DNA from 2 places in the Streptomyces sp. NPDC005262 genome. Region 1 is predicted to be linked to the other one. Evidence: riboswitches for the same ligand, from Rfam matches in the RefSeq annotation. Region 1 holds a riboswitch; the other holds the start of a gene.
What was found. Region 1 has a riboswitch for ZMP and ZTP ahead of glyA (serine hydroxymethyltransferase). Riboswitches for the same ligand answer to the same signal wherever they lie in the genome.
Positions count from the first base shown of each region.

Region 1 (3,163 bases):
TCGCCCGGGACGACGAATGCGCCGAGATGCTGGCCACAGCCGGAGTGCACTGCTACCTCGCGGTGCCGCTGATCGCCCGTGGCGAGGTGATCGGCGCCGTGGGCCTCATGCGTGCCGACAACCCGAGGCCCTTCGACGAGGACGATGTCGTCCTGGCCGGGGAGCTGGCTGCCCGCGCGGCGGTATGCATCGACAACGCGCGCCTGTTCCAGAGCCAGCGGCACGCCGCCCTGACCCTTCAGCGCAGCCTGCTGCCCGAACGGCCGGCCGACCGGCTGGGTCTGAAGATCACCACCCGCTACCAGCCCGCCGGCGCCACCAGTGAGATCGGCGGCGACTGGTTCGACGTCATCCCGCTGGCCGACGACAAGACCGCCCTGGTCATCGGCGATGTCATGGGCAGCGGCATCGACGCCGCCGCCACCATGGGCCAGCTGCGCACCGCCACCCGCACGCTCACACAGCTCGACCTCGATCCCGCCCATGTCCTGCACTATCTCGACCGGGCCACCGCCGGCATCGAACACACCATCGCCACCTGCGTCTACGCCGTGTTCAACCCCCACGAGGGCACGTGCGACATATCGCTGGCCGGGCACCTGCCGCCGGTCCTCATGCGACCGGGCCGCACCCCCGAACTGCTCGACCTGCCCACCGGCGCTCCGCTCGGCGTGGGCGGGGTCCCCTTCAGTACCACCCGCCTCGGCCTCACACCCGGTGACCAGCTGGTCCTCTACACGGATGGCCTGGTCGAAACCCGCGACCAGGCCATCGACGATCGGCTGGATCTCCTGCTGTCCCTGCTCGCGGGTCCGCACCGCGATCTTGAGGAGACCTGCGACCTGCTCCTGCGGGCGCTGCGCCGGCCCGGCGACCACGACGACGTGGCCCTGCTCATCGCCCGGCTGCCCGCCGCGGCTTCCGGAGACCCTCGGCCCACCGGCAGCCCCGCCGCGCAGCCCGAGGCCCCTCAGCCCACCGGCAGCCCGGGCGCCGGGTAGGCGTCCATCAGGTTCCTCACGTCGGCGCGCACCTTGGCGACCGTCGCCTCGTCGTCCGTACGTGCCGCCTCCACCACCCGGGCGATCCACTCCGCGACCGTGCCCATCTCGGATGCGGGGATGCCGCGTGAGGTCAGGGCCGGGGTGCCGATGCGGATGCCGGACGGGTCGAAGGGCTTGCGGGGGTCGTACGGGACCGTGTTGTAGTTGACGACGATCCCCGCCCGGTCCAGGGCCTTCGCCGCGATCTTGCCGGGCACGTCCTTGCCGGTGAGGTCGATCAGCAGAAGGTGGTTGTCCGTGCCGCCGGAGACCAGGTCGAAGCCCCGCGACGCCAGCTCCTCGCCGAGGGCGCGGGCGTTGGCGACCACCTGGTGGGCGTAGGCGCTGAAGTCGGCGGTTGCGGCTTCCTTGAGTGCTACAGCGATCGCCGCCGTCGTCTGGTTGTGCGGGCCGCCCTGGAGGCCGGGGAAGACGGCGCGGTCGATGGCACGGGCGTGCTCCGCCCGGCTCAGCAGCATCGCGCCGCGCGGGCCTCGCAGGGTCTTGTGGGTGGTGGTGGAGACCACGTCGGCGTGCGGGGCGGGTGAGGGGTGGGCGCCGCCCGCGATCAGGCCTGCGATGTGGGCGATGTCGGCGACCAGGACGGCGCCGACCTCGTGGGCGATCTCGGCGAAGCCGGCGAAGTCGATCGTCCGGGGCACCGCGGTGCCACCGCAGAAGATCACCTTGGGTCGCTCGGCGCGGGCCAGGTCGCGGACCTCGTCCAGGTCGATCCGGCCGGTGTCGCGCCGGACGCCGTACTGCACCCCGCGGAACCATGTCCCGGTCGCCGAGACGCCCCAGCCGTGCGTGAGGTGACCACCCATCGGCAGCGACATGCCGAGGACGGTGTCGCCGGGCTCGAGGAACGCCAGGTACACGGCGAGGTTGGCGGGCGAGCCGGAGTACGGCTGCACATTGGCGTGGTCCATGCGGAAGAGGGACGTGGCCCGTTCGACGGCCACCGTCTCCACCTGGTCGATGATCTGCTGGCCCTCGTAGTACCGCTTGCCGGGGTAGCCCTCGGAGTACTTGTTCTGGAGGACCGTGCCGGAGGCCTCCAGAACCGCTGCGGAGACGTAGTTCTCACTGGGGATCAGGCGCAGGGTGTCGGCCTGCAGCTGCTCCTCCGCACCGACGAGGGCGGCGAGCTCCGGATCGGTGGCGGTAAGGGCGGGGCGGCGATTCTCGGGTGTCGTCACAGGGTCCTCCCGGGTCTGGCGCATTGCTGCGGCGTGGACCCGGATGCCCAGGCGGACGGCTCTCCGGCGGTAACGCCTCCGGGCAGGCCCGGAGTGTGCCGCTTCCTCGTGGTCGATTCCACGGAGCACCCCTGCCGGAGTGCGCGCCAGTCGCGGCACCTCGGAGTCTACCGACGGACGAAGGATCCGGGGCGGATGCCGGGCGGATCCGGGGCGAATACGCCCGATTGACACGGTTCGTGGCGGCGAGGATGGTGGTGAAGCCGGGTGCGGTCAGGGGTGCCGTGCCCAACGGTTGGGGGGCCGGGATGAGTTGGGACGATCAGGCTTTCCGACCGGGCTCGGTTCCTCCCGTACCGCCACCGCCTTCCCGTCCGCCCACCGTGGGGCCGCCGCCACCGGGCGCCGCGCTGCGTGCCGTGGCCGCCGGGTTGCTCAATCTCACCGGTCTCGGGCTCGGCTATGCCCTGACGGGGCGGTGGTTCAGAGCCGTCCTGTGCTGGGTGGCGACGGGTGTGCTGCTGCTCGTGGCGCTGCCCGCCGACCCCGACGGCGTGGCCACGGGTCCGGTCGTCGGGTATGTGCTCGTGCTGGTCGTACCGCTGTCGGCGGGTCGTGGCGGCCGGTGGTGGCGGCCGGGGCCGGGCTGGTGCTGCTGGCGGCGCCGGCGGGCGGCGTGGTGTTCTACGGCTCCTCACAGGACGAGGCCGTCGAGCAGAGGCTGCTCGACCGGCTGGACGAGAGCGACCGGACCGTGCGGGCCGCCTCGGGACGGACCTTCGATGCCGCCCGGGCCGACTACCGTTCCGCCCTTGCCGTCTATCGCGATCTCGGTGAGGAACACGCGGGGTCGAGGGCGGGGAGGCTCGTACCGGAGCGGCTGAAGGCGTACTACGCGGCGGTCGCCGCTCCGTACCG
Region 1 covers NZ_JBIAKK010000001.1:196,535-199,697, forward strand. The annotation lists gene ACFYP5_RS00825 (SpoIIE family protein phosphatase) at 1-1,001, shown strand, start outside; gene glyA (serine hydroxymethyltransferase) at 971-2,269, opposite strand; ZMP/ZTP riboswitch at 2,284-2,409, opposite strand; gene ACFYP5_RS00835 (hypothetical protein) at 2,874-3,163, shown strand, end outside.

Region 2 (3,163 bases), 170 kb from region 1:
TTTCCGCGAGACGCGGCAACGCAGCGTGACGAGACGAACGAGACAGAGGAGCGGGAAAACATGCCGGGCACTGTGACGATGTACAGCACCACGTGGTGCGGTTACTGCCGTCGGCTCAAGGGCCAGATGGACCGCGAGGGCATCACGTACAACGAGATCAACATCGAGCAGGACCCGGAGTCCGCGGCCTTCGTCGAGAAGGCCAACGGGGGGAACCAGACCGTTCCGACCGTGCTCTTCTCGGACGGTTCGACGCTGACGAACCCTTCGCTGGCCCAGGTGAAGCAGAAGATCGGCGTCTGATCGCGCGCTTGCGCTCCTCGCGCCGGCGCAAGGTGCCAGGGCGAAGAGCCCGCACGAAGAGCCGGCACCAAGAGCCCGCGTGAACGCCCGCTGCCCTCCGGTCGCCCCGGAGGACGGCGGGCGTTCGCGTACCCGGGAGCCTGGCTACCGGTCACGCCGCCGCGACGCCGAGCTGCCGGGCCGCCGCCGCGACCGTCTGCTCGAGAAGGACCGCGATGGTCATCGGTCCGACACCGCCCGGGACCGGGGTGATCAGCCGCGCCCGCTCGGCGGCTGTCCCGAAGTCGACGTCGCCGACGTTGCCTTCGTTGTAGCCGGCGTCGATCACCACCGCACCCGGCTTGATGTCCGCACCGGCGATGAAGCGCGGCTTGCCGACCGCGGCCAGCAGGACGTCCGCCTCCCGCACGATCGACGAGAGCTCGGCCGTGCGGGAGTGGCAGTACGTCACGGTGGCGTCCCGGCCGAGCAGAAGCATTCCGGCGGGCTTGCCGAGGATGGCGCTGCGCCCCACGACGACCGCCTGTTTTCCCGCGAGGCCGACGTCGTACTCGTCCAGCAGGCGCATGATGCCGCCGGGCGTGCAGGAGACGAATCCGGGCAGGCCGAAACTCATCGAAGCGAACGAGTGCATGGTGACCCCGTCGACGTCCTTGCCCGGATCGATCGCCTCGAACGCGGCGCGTTCGTCGATGTGCGGTCCCACAGGGTGCTGGAGCAGGATGCCGTGGACACCGGGGTCGGCCGACAGCGTGGTGACCGCGTCGACCACATCCTGTGTGGTGGAGGTGGCGGGAAGAGCCACGTGCCGCGACTCGATGCCTGCGCTCTCGCACCGGCGGCGCTTCATCCGCACGTAGGTCACCGAGGCCGGGTCTTCCCCGACCAGTACCGTCGCCAGGCACGGTGCCGTCCCGGTGCGCAGCCGCAGTTCCGCTGCCGTCGCCGAGCTGGCTCCGATGATCCTGCGGGCAAGGGCGGTGCCGTCCATCGGACGGGCTGTCTGAGGTTGGGCCACGTTTCGCTCCCGGGTGTCACGAGGATCGCGAGGATCACGGTGTGTCGCCCAGGCGCACGGCATCGACGGCTGTCGAGAGTTCCGTCGGACCGCTCCCCGGTGGTGCTCCACCTCAGCGCCAGTCACGGCCCGGGGCCAGATTAGTGCGCGATCGTCTCTTCGGGGGAGAAACCGGCGCGGTCCTGAAGGTGCGACCGGGCCACGCCCTCCTCGGTCGCACGCCGAGCAGCGCGCGTCAGCCGACGCTGCCCGGCCTCGGGAGCGGCTTGCCGTACCAGAGTTCGATCAGACGTGCCGCGATCGAGATGCCGAACGGCGGCAGGACCTCGCCCGACTCGAAGGCCGCCGTCAGGTCCTCGCGGGAGAACCAGCGGGCCTCCTCGATCTCCTCGCCGTCCACATTGATCTCCGACGACGTGGCCCGGGCCATGAAGCCGAGCATCAGGCTCGACGGGAACGGCCAGGGCTGGCTGGCGATGTATTCGACCTCGCCGACCGTGATGCCCGCCTCCTCGAGCACCTCGCGGGCCACGGACTGCTCGATCGACTCCCCCGGCTCGACGAAACCCGCGAGCGTCGAGAAGCGGCCTTCCGGCCAGTGCACCTGACGGCCCAGCAGAGCACGGTCCTGGTCGTCCGTGACCAGCATGATCACCGCGGGGTCGGTGCGCGGGTAGTGCTCGGCGCCGCAGGCCGGGCAGCGACGGATGTGGCCGGCCGCCGCGATGACCGTACGTTCGCCGCAGCGGGAGCAGAAGCGGTGCAGCCGCTGCCAGTTCTCCAGCGCCACCGCGTGCACCATCAGCCCCGCGTCGCGGGGGCCGAGCAGCAGTCCGGCCTCGCGCAGGCCGGCCGGGCGGGCCGGCTGATCCATGCGGCCGGGCAGGGAGTCCTTCTGGAGCGCGAAGTAGCTGACGCCGTCCTCGTCGGTTCCGAGGAAGTAGCGGTGGGTCTCGGTGACCGGGGCCTCGAAGGCCGGGGTCATGACGATCTCCGTACCGCCGTCGGCCGTGTCGTCGATCAGCACCTGGCCGCCCGAGACCACGAAGACTCGGGTGGTCGGGTGGCTCCAGGCGGCGGAGAGCCATGCCTCGTCGAGGCGGTGGTGCGCGGCGCGGTCGATACCGCTGGGCGCGGTGAGACCGATGGGCCGGTCTGTCGTGGCGTTGTCGAAGGTGCTCACAGGTGCTTCCTACTCCCCCGGGACGGTTCGGGTGTTCAGAGGATTCAGCGGAGTGCGGCCGCCAGCTCGCCCCACAGGTGGGCGGTGGTCTCCACGCCCTTGAGCAGGAGGTCGAGTTCGACCTTCTCGTTCGGGGCGTGCCAGCCGTCGGACGGTACGGAGATGCCCAGGAAGAGGACGGGTGCGCCGAGCACGTCCTGCAGGTCGGCGGCGGGTCCCGAGCCTCCTTCGCGGGTGAAGAGGATCTTCTGGCCGAAGGCCCGTCCCATGGCTCGGGCCACGGCCTGCAGGGCGGGGTGGTCCAGCGGGGTCAGGCAGGGGCGGGTGGCGGGGGCGAAGGTGATCCGGTGGCGGATGCCGGCCGGGAACTGCGCCTCGGCCCAGGCGCGGACGGCCTGCTGGACGTGGTCGGGGTCCTGGCCGGCGACCAGCCGGAAGCTGATCTTCACGAGGGCGGAGGACGGAATGATGGTCTTGCTTCCGGCGCCCTGGTAGCCGCCGCCGATGCCGTTGACCTCGGCGGTGGGGCGGGCCCAGATGCGTTCCAGCGTGGAGTAGCCGGCCTCACCCGTCGTCGCCTGTGACTTGGCGGTGCGCAGCCAGGTGTCCTCGTCGAAGGGGAGCTCGGCGAAGAGGGCGCGCTCGGTGTCGGTGAGTTC
Region 2 covers NZ_JBIAKK010000001.1:362,006-365,168, forward strand. The annotation lists gene ACFYP5_RS01555 (mycoredoxin) at 61-303, shown strand; gene ACFYP5_RS01560 (bifunctional 5,10-methylenetetrahydrofolate dehydrogenase/5,10-methenyltetrahydrofolate cyclohydrolase) at 455-1,321, opposite strand; ZMP/ZTP riboswitch at 1,361-1,457, opposite strand; gene nudC (NAD(+) diphosphatase) at 1,557-2,504, opposite strand; gene ACFYP5_RS01570 (dipeptidase) at 2,549-3,163, opposite strand, start outside.
Region 2: linked by a shared signal. The riboswitch ahead of ACFYP5_RS01560 (bifunctional 5,10-methylenetetrahydrofolate dehydrogenase/5,10-methenyltetrahydrofolate cyclohydrolase) and the one ahead of glyA (serine hydroxymethyltransferase) in region 1 are both predicted to bind ZMP and ZTP.